2 regions of the Streptomyces bathyalis genome follow, and region 2 is predicted to be linked to the other one. Evidence: riboswitches for the same ligand, from Rfam matches in the RefSeq annotation. Region 2 holds a riboswitch; the other holds the start of a gene.
The links. A riboswitch is a leader RNA that binds a small molecule or an ion and turns the genes downstream of it on or off. The one in region 2 is predicted to bind S-adenosylmethionine.
Positions count from the first base shown of each region.

Region 1: linked by a shared signal. The riboswitch ahead of G4Z16_RS25960 (aminotransferase class V-fold PLP-dependent enzyme) and the one ahead of thrC (threonine synthase) in region 2 are both predicted to bind S-adenosylmethionine.

Region 1 covers NZ_CP048882.1:5,996,703-6,003,401, forward strand. The annotation lists gene qcrA (cytochrome bc1 complex Rieske iron-sulfur subunit) at 1-453, shown strand, start outside; gene qcrB (cytochrome bc1 complex cytochrome b subunit) at 450-2,084, shown strand; gene trpD (anthranilate phosphoribosyltransferase) at 2,400-3,494, shown strand; SAM riboswitch class IV at 3,614-3,733, shown strand; gene G4Z16_RS25960 (aminotransferase class V-fold PLP-dependent enzyme) at 3,801-5,312, shown strand; gene G4Z16_RS25965 (Lrp/AsnC family transcriptional regulator) at 5,372-5,653, opposite strand; gene G4Z16_RS25970 (rhomboid family intramembrane serine protease) at 5,650-6,360, opposite strand; gene G4Z16_RS25975 (hypothetical protein) at 6,519-6,699, shown strand, end outside.
Region 2 covers NZ_CP048882.1:4,396,124-4,402,822, forward strand. The annotation lists gene G4Z16_RS19160 (IS481 family transposase) at 1-704, opposite strand, end outside; gene G4Z16_RS19165 (alpha,alpha-trehalose-phosphate synthase (UDP-forming)) at 826-2,361, opposite strand; gene G4Z16_RS19170 (glucosyl-3-phosphoglycerate synthase) at 2,428-3,387, opposite strand; SAM riboswitch class I at 3,532-3,683, shown strand; gene thrC (threonine synthase) at 3,703-5,004, shown strand; gene G4Z16_RS19180 (MoaD/ThiS family protein) at 5,001-5,279, shown strand; gene G4Z16_RS19185 (cold-shock protein) at 5,752-5,955, shown strand; gene groL (chaperonin GroEL) at 6,374-6,699, shown strand, end outside.

The DNA.
Region 1 (6,699 bases), 1.6 Mb from region 2:
CTCCTGGTGAACGAGAACACCCAGGAGCCCCTGCGCCCCGAGGACATCACCGTCGGCTCGCTCACCTTCGCCATGCCCGAGGGCCTGGAGGAGGAGGACGAGGACTTTCAGCAGCAGATCGCCAAGGCGGCCCTGATGCTCGTCCGGCTCGAGCCCGACGACATCAAGGACAAGCGGGAGTTGGACTGGTCCCACGAGGGGATCGTCGCCTACTCCAAGATCTGCACCCACGTCGGCTGTCCTGTCAGCCTCTACGAGCAGCAGACGCACCACGTGCTCTGCCCGTGCCACCAGTCGACCTTCGACCTGTCGGACGGTGCACGAGTGATCTTCGGCCCGGCGGGCCACGCGCTGCCGCAGCTGAAGATCAGCGTAAACAACGACGGATTCCTCGAAGCGCAGGGCGACTTCGAAGAACCCGTGGGCCCGGCCTACTGGGAGCGTCGAGCATGAGTACAGCAACCGAGACCACCGCCCCGAAGCGCAAGGCACCCGCCGGCGAGCGGGTCGCGGACTGGGCCGACGGCCGCCTGGGGATCTACTCCCTGGCCAAGGCCAACATGCGCAAGATCTTCCCGGACCACTGGTCCTTCATGCTGGGTGAGGTCGCGCTCTACAGCTTCATCATCATCATCCTGACCGGCGTGTATCTGACGCTGTTCTTCCACCCGTCGATGAACGAGGTGGAGTATCACGGCAGTTACGTGCCGATGCAGGGCGTACGGATGTCGGAGGCGTTCGCCTCCACGCTGGACATCAGCTTCGACGTCCGCGGCGGTCTGCTCGTCCGGCAGATCCACCACTGGGCGGCGCTGATCTTCCTCGGCGCGATGTTCGTGCACATGATGCGCGTCTTCTTCACCGGCGCGTTCCGCAAGCCGCGCGAGATCAACTGGCTGTTCGGCTTCCTGCTGTTCGTGCTGGGCATGTTCACCGGCTTCACCGGCTACTCCCTGCCGGACGACCTGCTCTCGGGCACCGGCGTGAGGTTCATGGAGGGCGCGATCCTCTCCATGCCGATCGTCGGCACCTACATGTCGATGTTCCTCTTCGGCGGAGAGTTCCCCGGGCACGATTTCGTCGCGCGGTTCTTCTCGGTCCACGTGCTGCTGCTGCCGGGGATCATGCTGGGCCTGCTCGTGGCGCATCTGATCCTGGTCTTCTATCACAAGCACACGCAGTTCGCCGGTCCCGGCCGTACGAACAAGAACGTGGTCGGAATGCCGCTGCTGCCGGTCTACATGGCCAAGGCAGGAGGCTTCTTCTTCCTCGTCTTCGGCGTCATCTCCGCCATCTCCGCGGCCTTCACCGTCAACCCGATCTGGGTGCTCGGCCCGTACAGGCCGGATCAGGTGTCGACCAATGCGCAGCCCGACTGGTACATGGGCTTCTCCGAGGGGCTGATCCGCATCATGCCCGGCTGGGAGATCCATCTGTGGGGCCACACGCTTGTGATGGGCGTCTTCATCCCGCTGATGGTCTTCCCGCTGGTGCTGGCGGCGATCGCCGTCTATCCGTTCATCGAGTCGTGGGTGACGGGCGACAAACGCGAGCATCACATCGCCGACCGGCCCCGCAACGCCCCGACACGTACGGCCTTCGGCGCGGCCTGGATCGCCTGGTACACGGTGATGCTGATCGGCGGCGGCAACGACCTGGTGGCAACGCACTTCGACCTGTCGATCAACTCGATCACATGGTTCGTGCGGATCGCCTTCTTCGTGGTGCCGGTGGTCGTCTTCTTCATCACCCGGCGCGCGTGTCTCGGGCTCCAGCGCCGCGACAAGGAGAAGGTGCTGCACGGTCGCGAGTCCGGCATCATCAAGCGGCTCCCGCACGGCGAGTTCATCGAGGTGCACGAGCAGCTCTCCCAGGAGCAGCTGCACACGCTCACCTCGCACGAGCAGCACAAGCCGTACGAGGTCGGCCCGGAGACGGACGAGAACGGCGTCCAGCGGAAGGTCGGCCGCGGGCAGAAGCTGCGCGCCCGGCTCTCCAAGGGCTACTACGGCGAGCAGGCGCAGATCCCCAAGCCGACCGCCGAGGAGTACCAGGAGCTCACGAGCGGCCACGGCCACCACTGAGCCTCCAGCGGCGCCGCCGGGTGCGGGCCGCGCAGCCACGGACGAGGGGCCGGGCTTCCCGAGGGGGAGCCCGGCCCCTCGCGCACGTCCGCGTCCGGCTCGACGACCGGTGCCGCAACGCCGGCCCCGACCCGCGCGCGCCGAACGGAGGTCCTGGCCGGGGACGGGTGCCGCTAGGGTGGGGACTGGCCGGGCCCTGATGCCGGGCCGTCCCCCACGCCGTACTCCCGCATGCCGGCCGCCGGTGCACCCGGTGATCCGGGCCGGGCCACGGGTGCGTGGGCCCCAGCCGAATCGATGACCTCAGGAGGGATCATGAGTGCCGTTCCATCTTCCGGCTCTCCCGCCCCCGGAGCCTCTGGCCTGGGAGGTACCTCAGGAGGTCCGAAAACCTGGCCGGACGTACTGACATCGCTGCTCGCCGGTGAGGATCTCAGCGCCGACGCCACCGCGTGGGCGATGGACAACATCATGCGCGGCGAGGCCACCGACGCGCAGATCGCCGGTTTCGCGGTGGCGCTGCGGGCCAAGGGCGAGACGGTGGGGGAGATCTCGGGTCTCGTACGGGCGATGTACGCGCACGCGAACGTGATCGAGGTGCCGGGCCCGACCGTCGACATCGTCGGTACGGGCGGCGACAGGGCCCGTACGGTCAACATCTCCACGATGTCCGCGATCGTCGTCGCCGGGTGCGGTGCCAAGGTCGTCAAGCACGGCAACCGTGCCGCCTCCAGCGCGAGCGGTGCCACGGACGTGCTGGAAAAGCTGGGCGTCAATCTGGAGTTGAGCCCGCAGCGCGTGGCCGAGGTGGCCTCGGAGGCGGGGATCACATTCTGCTTCGCCGTGAAGTTCCACCCGTCGTTGCGCCATGTGGCCAACGCGCGGGGCGAGTTGGGCATCCCCACCTCGTTCAACTTCCTCGGCCCGCTGACGAACCCCGCACGTGTACGGGCTCAGGCGACGGGGGTCGCCAATCCCCGCATGGCGCCCATCATGGCCGGCGTGCTGGCCGAACGCGGCTCGTCCGCCCTTGTCTTCCGCGGCGACGACGGGCTGGACGAGCTGACGACCACCGCCACGTCCACGGTGTGGGTCGTACGGGACGGGGCGGTGCGCGAGGAGTCCTTCGACCCGCGTGACGTCGGCCTCGACATCGTGCCCGTCGAAGCGCTGCGCGGCGCCGACGCCGCCTACAACGCCGATGTGGCCCGCGCTCTGCTGGACGGCGAGCACGGCCCCGTGCGGGACGCCGTGCTGCTCAACTCCGCCGCGGCACTCGTCGCTCTCGAACCGGGAGACGCCCCGCTGACGGAGCAGATCCGCGTGGCGATGGGCAGGGCGGCCGAGTCGGTCGACAGCGGCGCCGCGCGTGCCGCGCTGGACCGCTGGGTGACTGCCAGCCATATGTGACACCGGAGTGCCGCTGAGTCTCCGCCCCCTGGGCCCCGGTCCAGGGGGCGCCCGCACGTCCGTCCGGGATACGGACTAGGTGGCGGAGCCCGCGGCACGGTGTGCCATACTTCCCGCCAGGTCACGAGCGACAGCGATCAAGGCCCCGGCCCGCTGTCCGGCAACCCTCCTTCCGTGGTGGGGTGCCCCGGGTGATGACCGGGCCGTACGACAGCAGGGTCGTGCGGCAAGCACGGATCCCTCTTCCCCTGCCTTCGGCGGGGAGGCGTATGCCCAGGGGTCCCCGGCATTCGAGGGAGACTTCGCATGAGCCTGCTCATCGCGTCCGCCACCGACCGTCCCGCGCCGGCCCGCGAGGCCGTTCCGGAGCCCACGTCCGTCACCGCCCCCGCCCCTGCCCCCGCCTCCGCGCCCCTGCCGGTGCTGGGCCTGGATGTGCGCGCGCCGCTCGCGACGGGCGGTGAACTCCCTTACGCCGCACTGGACTACGCCGCGAGCGCGCCCGTGCTGCGCAGCGTGTGGGAGGACGTCGCCGCGTACGCCCCGTACTACGGCAGCGTGCACCGTGGCGCCGGCTACCTCTCCCAGCACTCCACCGCCGTCTTCGAGCGGAGCCGCGCCACCGTGGCGCGCTTCCTCGGCTGCCGCAGCACGGACCAGGTCGTCTTCACCCGCTCCACCACGGATTCGCTCAACCTGCTGGCGTCGGCGCTGCCTGAGGGCACGCGTGTATTCGTCTTCGAGACGGAGCACCACGCGTCGCTCCTCCCGTGGCAGGCGGCCGGTGCGCGGACAGTCCTCCTGGACGCACCGCGCTCGGCCGGACAGGCCGTCGGGACGCTGGAGCGTGCGCTGGCAGCGGCGCCCGAAGGCCCGAAGCTGGTCTGCGTGACGGGTGCGTCCAACGTCACGGGCGAGATCTGGCCCGTACGCCGGCTGGCCGCCGCGGCGCACCGGTACGGAGCCCGGATCGTGCTGGACGCGGCGCAACTCGTACCGCACCGCCCCGTGCACATCGGCGAACTGGACGTCGACTGGGTGGCGTTCTCCGGGCACAAGCTGTACGCGCCGTTCGGGGCCGGGGTGCTGGCGGGCCGTTCCGACTGGCTGGACGCCGCCGAGCCCTACCTGGCCGGCGGCGGGGCCAGCCGCAAGGTCGCGCGGGACGCGGACGGCGGCGTCGAGGTGGAGTGGCAGAACGGACCGGCCCGTCACGAGGCCGGGTCGCCGAATGTGATCGGCGCGTACTCCATTGCCTCCGCCTGCGAGGCGCTCACCGGTGCGGGGTTCCCGGAACTGGCCGCGCGCGAGGGGGAGTTGACCACGAAGCTGCTGGCGGGCCTGTCGGAGCTGCCCGGAGTGAAGGTGCTCTCGCTCTTCGGCGTGGACGACGAGAGCGCGCCGTCCGATGCCAGGGCAGAGGCGGAGCGCAGGGTCGGCGTCGTCTCCTTCGTCATCGAGGGCTGGAGCAGCGCGCACGTCGCCGCCGCCCTCTCCGCCGAGTACGGCATCGGTGTACGCGACGGCCTCTTCTGCGCGCATCCGCTGGTGCGCGCGCTGCTGGGCGCCCGGAGCGAGGACCCCGGCGAGTGCGGTGCGCCCGAGGGACGCTCGCTGAACGCCGTACGGGTGAGCATCGGCGCGGGGACACCGGAGGAGCACGTGGAGAGGTTCGTACGGGCCGTGCGCGAACTCGTACGTGACGGCGCCCGTCTGCGCTACCGCACGGAGGACGGGCGCTGCGTTCCGGAGACCGGCACCCTCCCGGAGACGGGCACCCTCCCGGAGACCGCCGCCCGGGGTGTGCTCAGCGCCTGAGTGCCGTCAGGGCCGTCCGGTGCGGCCCCGGGGCGCGCGCCGCAAGCGGGGCCGCGCCCTCAGGCGTCCAGGCCGATGGCGAAGGCCGACTCCAGGTCGTGCTGCGAGTAGGTGCGGAAGGCGATGTGGGTCTCCGTGGAGAGCACGCCCGGCACCTTGCTGATCCGGCCGGGAATGACGTCCGCCAGGTCGTCGTGCCTGGCCACACGCACCATCGCGATCAGATCGTGAGCACCGGTGACCGAGTAGACCTCGCTGACGCCCTCGAGCGCCGCGATCTGCTCGGCGATCTCGGGGATGCGTTCGGGGCTGGTCTTGAGGAGCACGATCGAGGTGATCACGGTGTGGACTCTCCCTGGGTCGCCGGAGCGGGCGTGCCCACTGTAGCCGTACGGAAACGGCGGAAACGCGCCCATGCGTAGAGGAAGCCGAGGGTGAATCCGACCACATGGGCGAGGTAGGCCACGCCCGGTCCGTCGGTGTCCCCGCGGGCCGCGATCCACTGCAGGGCGAGCCAGAAGACGAGCACCACCCAGGCGGGGAATCGCAGCGGCAGGAAGTAGAGGAACGGGAAGAGGCTGGTGACCCGTGCCCTCGGATGGAGGTAGAGGAACGCCCCCAGCACGCCCGAGACCGCGCCGGACGCCCCGACCAGGGTCTCCCCCGACTGGCTGTGCGCCGCCGCGTAGCAGAGCATGGCGATGTAGCCGACGCTCACATAGCAGACGGCGAAGCGCAGGCGGCCCATGAGCATCTCCACCGGGCCGCCGAAGACATGGAGAAAGAGCAGATTCCCCAGCAGGTGCAGCCAGCTCGCGTGCAGGAAGAGCGCGGTCAGAGGCGTGACGAACGGCCGCAGGGCACCGCTCCACAGAGTGCGAGGGACGACGCCCCAGTGGTTGAAGTACGCGGCTTGCGCCCGGTGCAGGGACGTGCCGCTGCCGTGGCCGGGCAGAAAACCCGAGGCCGGGCCGGTGAGGAAGATCACGGTGCACAGGATGATGAGCGCACAGGTCACGACGGGAATCTTCGGCACGGTGCGGTTCATGATGATTCGGCCACTGGGCAGGCTCCTCGGGACACACGCTGTGCGGCAGGGTCATAGGGTTACGTCAGGCGATGCTGCGCTTTCGTCGGGTTACCGCACGCGCACGTGGTCGCACCGCAGCGAAGCCCGCGAACGCTCGAAGGAATGAGGTCGAATCCATGTCGGTCCCCAAGCCCACGGCCGGAACCCGGTGGCGTTGCACACTCTGCGGCAATCTGACGCGCTTCGACGTGACGCGCTCCAGCAGGGTCGTCGAGTACGTCCACCTGGACCTGGCCGGTGAGCCGCGGGTCGAGGAGCAGGAGGTGCTCAGTGAGAGCATCGAATCCGTGCGCTGCC
Region 2 (6,699 bases):
TGCTTCCAGGCGGTGCTGTGGCGGTAGGCGAAGGCGTTGTCGGTGATGACGCGTTCGATGCGGTCGATGCCCAGGCGGGCGAAGTGGACTGCTGCTCGGCGGAGGAAGTCGGCGCAGGTGGTGGCCTTCTCATCGGGGTGGATCTCGCTGTAGGCGAGGCGAGTGTGATCATCGACGGCGGAGTGGATGTAGTCGTAGCCGACTCCGGTCTTGGTCGCACGGGAAGCTTGGCGACCGAGGACTTTGTGGCCTCCCCCGTCGGGGATACGGCCGAGTTTCTTCACATCGACGTGGAGGAGTTCGCCGGGTCGGTCACGTTCGTAGCGGCGGATGACTTGGCCGGTGGGCCGGTCAAGGAAGCACAGACGGTTCAGCCGGTTGCGGGTCAGGACACGGTGGACCGTGGAGGGCGGCAGGCCCAGGATCGGTCCGATCCGGGCCGGCCCGAGTTTGTGTTCGGTGCGAAGAACGCAAACGCGCATCTCCACGTCCGGCGGAGTGCGGTTCGGCAGCCGGTGCGGGCGGCTGGAACGATCGGCCAGACCGGTATCGCCTTCTGCAGCGAATCGCCGCATCCACTTGTGTGCGGTGGTGCGAGAAACGCCCATCTGGGCAGCCACATGCGCTACCGGAAACCCCGAGCGGACACGTTCGACCAGCAACCGCCTGCCGTGCACGGTCAGCCGGGCATTACGGTGGGACACGAAGACCTCCGTTGTGCGGTGAAGCCTAGACACCTCCACCACACCGGAGGTCTTCGCCATGATCAAGACCCACGAACGTCAACAACGCTCGTGATCAATACAGCTAGGCCCGGAGCGGGTGCTACTCGCCCCGCAGCGCGTGCAGTTGGTCGAGGAACCAGCGGGTCGGTGGCGTCGCTGTCGCCGCCGCCGCGAGCCGCTTGGTGCGCTCCGCCCGCCGGCCGTGGTCCAGCGTCAGCGCCTCGTGCAGCGCGCGGGCCGTGTCCGCGATGTCGTACGGATTGACGACGAAGGAGTCCTCGCCGAGCTCCGCGTACGCGCCCGCCTCGCGCGAGAGGACCAGGGCGCATCCGTCGTCGGAGACGACCGGCACCTCCTTGGCGACCAGGTTCATGCCGTCGCGGATCGGGTTGACCAGGGCGACGTCGGCCAGCCGGTACGCCGCCAGCGAGCGCGCGAAGTCGTCCTTGAGGAAGAGCACGACCGGCGTCCAGCCCGGCGTCCCGTACGTGGAGTTGATCTCGTCCGCGACGCGCGAGACCTCGCTCATGTAGTCGCGGTAGACGGCCAGGTCCTGACGCGACGGGTAGGCCAGAGCGAGGTGCACGACGCGCCCGTGCCACTCGGGACGGTCCGCGAGCAGACGGCCGTAGGCGTGCAGTCCGCGCACGATGTTCTTGGACAGCTCGGTGCGGTCGACCCGTACGATCGCGCGGCGCGGCCGCCCGTCCTCGTCGCTGCCGATCTCCTCGCGCAGCATGGCGATCCGTTCCTCGACGTCGTCCCGCCCCGCGCGCGCCCGCAGGAACTCCGCGTCCGCGCCGAGCCCGTGCACCCCGAGGCGGGTGGTCCGGCCGTCGCAGACGACCTCGAGCTCGCCCGTCGACTCGTCCTCCCCGACCGCCGCGCCCAGCACGTCCACGCAGCAGTCGGCGAATCCGCGCGCCCACCGCCGTGTGAGGAACGCGGCGCGGTCGGTGCCCAGGATTCCGCGCAGGACCTGCCGCGCGACGGCGTCGGGCAGCATCCGGTAGTAGTCCGGCGGCGCCCACGGCGTGTGCGAGAAGTGCCCGATGCGCAGATCGGGGCGGCGCTCGCGGAGCAGCCCGGGCACCAGCGTCAGGTGGTAGTCCTGCACCAGCACCGTCGCGCCCTCCGCCGCCTCCTCCGCAAGGGCGTCGGCGAAGGCCGCGTTGTAGCGCTCGTACGACGCCCACTGCCGCTCGAACTCCGCGCCGAAGGACGGCTCCAGAGGCGTCTGGTAGAGCATGTGGTGGACGAACCAGAGCACGGAGTTGGCGATGCCGTTGTAGGCGTCGGTGAAGGTGTCCTCGGGGATGTCCAGCATCCGTACGGTCTGACCACCGGTGTCGGCCGGGTCGGGCCTGCCGCCCGAGCGGCGCACCGCCTCCCTGTCGCCCTCACCGAGAGCGGCGCACACCCAGACGGCGTTGCCGCCTGAGCCGCCGGCGCCTTCCGTCGCGATGGCCGAGAGTCCCGAGACGAGTCCGCCTCCGCCGCGCTTCGCGGAGAGCACTCCTCCCCCAGAGCCTCCGGCCTGGGTGGTGCCCCCGGTGACGGAATATGAGACGGGACCCCTGTTCGACGCGACCAGTACGTCCGCCAGGGCCTGCTGGGGTGCGCGTTCGACGACCATGGCCCGAGCCTAGCCGCGGCCGGATCCACGCAAACGTGACGCGCTGCGCGCTCCCGGCGGCCCCGCCTACGCGGCCCGCCGCTCCGTGTACTCCGCGATCTCACGCATCGGTGGACGCTCCACCGTGTCGACCGCGTGGCTGCGCGGGGCGAACCCGCCGGGGCCCGCTTCGCCCCGCTCGAACTGCGTCAGCGTCGGCCTGACGAGGTGGCTGCCACGCGCCAGACGGAGCTGTGCGGTGTGGTGGATCGCGGCGGCCATGCGGCCGAGCGCCTGCCCGTCCTGGTTCCGGTGCCGCCGCACGCCGACGTCGACCTGCGCGAGTGCGTCGAGGCCCACCGTGTGCAACGAATCGATGAGCAGGCCCAGTTCGACGCCGTAGCCGACGGGGAAGGGCAGCTGTTCCAGCAGCGTGCGCCGCGCCGCGTACTCTCCGCCGAGCGGCTGCACGAACCCCGCGAGCCGCGGCCAGTGGAGATTCAGCAGCGGGCGTGCGACGAGCTCGGTGACCCGTCCGCCACCCGCCGGGTCGTCGCCGAGCGGCCGGTCGTACATCGCCTTGACCAGCCGCAGCCGGGGGTCGGTGAGCAGCGGCCCCACGACGCCGGAGACGAAGTCGGCGGAGAAGTTCTCCAGGTCGGCGTCCGCGAAGCAGACGATGTCGCCGCTCGTCACCAGCAGCGAACGCCACAGCACCTCACCCTTGCCGGGCAGCGCGGGCAGCCTCGGGAGCACCTCGTCCCTGTGCACGACCCGCGCGCCGGCGTCGGCGGCGACCTCTGCCGTACGGTCCGTGGAACCGGAGTCCAGCACCACCAGCTCGTCCACGAGCGACGGGGCCCCGGCCATCAGCTCGCGCCGGATCACCGACACGATGCGGCCGACGGTCCGCTCCTCGTTCAGCGCGGGCAGCACGACGCTCACCCGCGAGCCGGTGGCCCGCTTCGCCGCCAGCAGCTCCGTCATGGGACGGTCGGCGCACGAGTACGACCGGCGCGCCAGCCACTGTTCGACTTCCTCCAGCACGCGGCCACTCCCTGTGATCCATCTCGCGGTACGGACGCCTGTCTCAACCACCAGGCCTGTCGGTTACAGTCTTGAACAACGCGGACGGCGATCGCATGCCGGGTCCCGGCCCGGCGCTCTCGGCCACCGCCGACAACTTCACACCGCTCATCCAGAGGGGCAGAGGGAACGGCCCGTTGAAGCCCCGGCAACCCTCCAGCCGGTCTCGCAGCACGAGTAATGACATCGCGAGGCTCCCGGCTCGGGAAGGTGCCAATTCCGTCTCGTGGCGAGATACGTCACGGGGAAGATGAGGAGAAAGGGCCTCGCCGAATCATGGCTGTTCAAGCTGCCGCCAGCACGACCGCCGACAAGGCCGGAGCCGGCGCCTCGCTCGGCCCCGCAGCTGCACTTTCCTGCCGCGAGTGCGGGGAGCGCATCCCGCTCGGTCCGGTCTTCGCCTGTGAGGCGTGTTTCGGGCCGCTGGAGATCGCATACGAGTTCCCCGGCGGCGACCCAGCGGCGCTTCGTGAACGCATCGAGGCCGGTCCGGACAACATCTGGCGGTACGCGCCGCTGCTGCCGGTGCCCGCCGACGTCGCCACGAAGCCCAACATCAACCCCGGCTTCACCAAGCTCGTCAAGGCCGACAGGCTCGCCCGCGAGCTCGGCGTCACGGGCTCCCTGCACATCAAGGACGACTCCGGCAACCCGACGCACTCGTTCAAGGACCGCGTCGTGGCCATCGCCGTGGAGGCCGCCCGTGCCTTCGGCTTCACCACCCTCTCCTGCTCCTCGACCGGCAACCTCGCGGGCGCCGTCGGTGCCGCGGCAGCCCGTGCGGGCCTTCGCTCGTGCGTGTTCATCCCGCACGACCTGGAGCAGGGGAAGGTCGTCATGGCGGCGGTCTACGGTGGCGAACTGGTCGGCATCGAGGGCAACTACGACGACGTGAACCGTTTCTGCTCCGAGCTGATCGGCGACCCCGCGGGCGAGGGCTGGGGCTTCGTCAACGTCAATCTGCGCCCGTACTACGCCGAGGGCTCCAAGACCCTCGCGTACGAGATCTGCGAGCAGCTGGGCTGGCGGCTGCCGGACCAGCTCGTGGTTCCCATCGCCTCCGGCTCGCAGCTCACGAAGATCGACAAGGGCCTCAAGGAGCTGATCGCCCTCGGCCTCGTCGAGGACAAGCCGTACAAGATCTTCGGTGCGCAGGCGGAGGGCTGCTCCCCGGTCTCCCGCGCGTTCAAGGACGGGCACGACGTCGTGCGCCCGGTCCGCCCGGAGACGATCGCCAAGTCGCTGGCCATCGGCAACCCCGCCGACGGCCCCTACGTGCTGGACATCGCGCGCCGTACCGGCGGTGCGGTGGAGGACGTCGACGACCAGCGGATCGTCGACGCGATCAAGCTCCTCGCGCGGACCGAGGGGATCTTCGCCGAGACCGCGGGCGGCGTAACCGTCGGCGTCACGAGGAAACTGATCGAGGAGGGCCGGCTCGACCCGTCCCTCACCACCGTCGTCCTCAACACGGGCGACGGCCTGAAGACCCTGGATGCGGTGGCTCCCACCACCGGGCCGACCGCCGTCATCCGTCCCAACCTGGATTCCTTCCGAGAGGCTGGTCTCGCATCATGAGCGTGAACGTCCGTATCCCGACCATCCTGCGCACTTACACCGGCGGGCAGGCGGAGGTGAGCGCCGAGGGTGCGACCCTCTCCGAGGTGCTGACCGATCTTGAGAACAACCACACCGGCATCGGTGCGCGGGTGCTCGACGACTCGGGCAACCTGCGCCGATTCGTCAACGTCTACGTGAACGACGACGACGTCCGCTTCGAGCAGGGCCTTCAGACGCCGACGCCGGACGGTGCCGGTGTGTCCATCATTCCCGCGGTTGCGGGGGGCTGCTGAGGTCTCGTGAGAGGTCGGTGAAGGCCCCCTGAGCCGGGCTCCGATTCCCCTACTGTCGAACCGCCTTCTCCGGGAACGCCGAACGAAACGGAGGGGGCGGTTCCGCGTGTGGGGACGCGATAGGGTTGCGCCCAATCCCACCCCAGAGACTCACCCGGCATGTGCCGGGAGCATGTGAGAACGCGACAAGTTGTGCCCGAATTCGGGGCGGCAATTGTCGTGTTGGCACGCTATGCCCGGCCATGCTTGCCCCGCTTCTCCGCATATTGCGGGCTTTTGGGCCCTCGGTCGGTGCTCAGATTTCTCGTCTTCGCGACCTGTTGCAGAGGGCGTCCGTGCAGATACATTCAGCCGCGGTCGACGCCTTCCGGTGTAAGCCTCCGCACATCTGCGGGGCCGTACCGGAGGTGAGGTCTGACCCGGGTCCGCGAAGTGCGGGCTCGTGCAAGGGCCAGTAATAGGGGAGTTAGGGATGGCTCAGGGCACCGTCAAGTGGTTCAACGCGGAGAAGGGATACGGCTTCATCGCGGTCGACGGTGGTGCGGACGTGTTCGTGCACTACAGCGCGATCCAGATGGACGGCTACCGCACCCTGGACGAAGGACAGCGGGTCGAGTTCGAGATCTCGCAGGGTCAGAAGGGGCCGCAGGCGGACATGGTCCGTGTGACTGCCTGAGCACCCGCAACACTGCGCAGAGCTGCAACAGCCGTAGCAACAGCCGTAAGAGGGGCCGTACCTCGTGAAGAGGTGCGGCCCCTCTTCGCTGTTCGGACTTCTCCTCCCGCGGCCGGCCCGGCCGGGCGCGTGCCCGGCGGTGCACCGCGGGACGTTCCCGGACCGATCGGTTGCGTCGGCCCCGGCCCGGTGTGATGTCCTGGGGGCGCTTGCACTCGCAGGGGTCGAGTGCTAATCATTGCGTTAGCACTCTCCGAGTGAGAGTGACAGACAAGGACCGGGTCGGTGAGGCTCGTTCGCCGGGTGGAGCAAGGAACCACGCGGCCGAAGGGCCGTCCGTCGCGGGCGCCAGCGCGGTCCGGTATACCCGTCCCCTGGTTGTGCAGGGGGATCCCCAGTCCGGGAGGGACCACTTCACATGGCCAAGATCATCGCGTTCGACGAGGAGGCACGGCGCGGCCTCGAGCGCGGGATGAACCAGCTCGCCGACGCCGTCAAGGTCACGCTCGGCCCCAAGGGCCGGAACGTCGTGCTGGAGAAGAAGTGGGGCGCCCCCACGATCACCAACGACGGTGTCTCCATCGCCAAGGAGATCGAGCTCGAGGACTCCTACGAGAAGATCGGCGCCGAGCTGGTCAAGGAGGTCGCGAAGAAGACGGACGACGTCGCCGGTGACGGCACGACGACCGCGACCGTCCTCGCCCAGGCGCTCGTCAAGGAAGGCCTGCGCAACGTCGCCGCCGG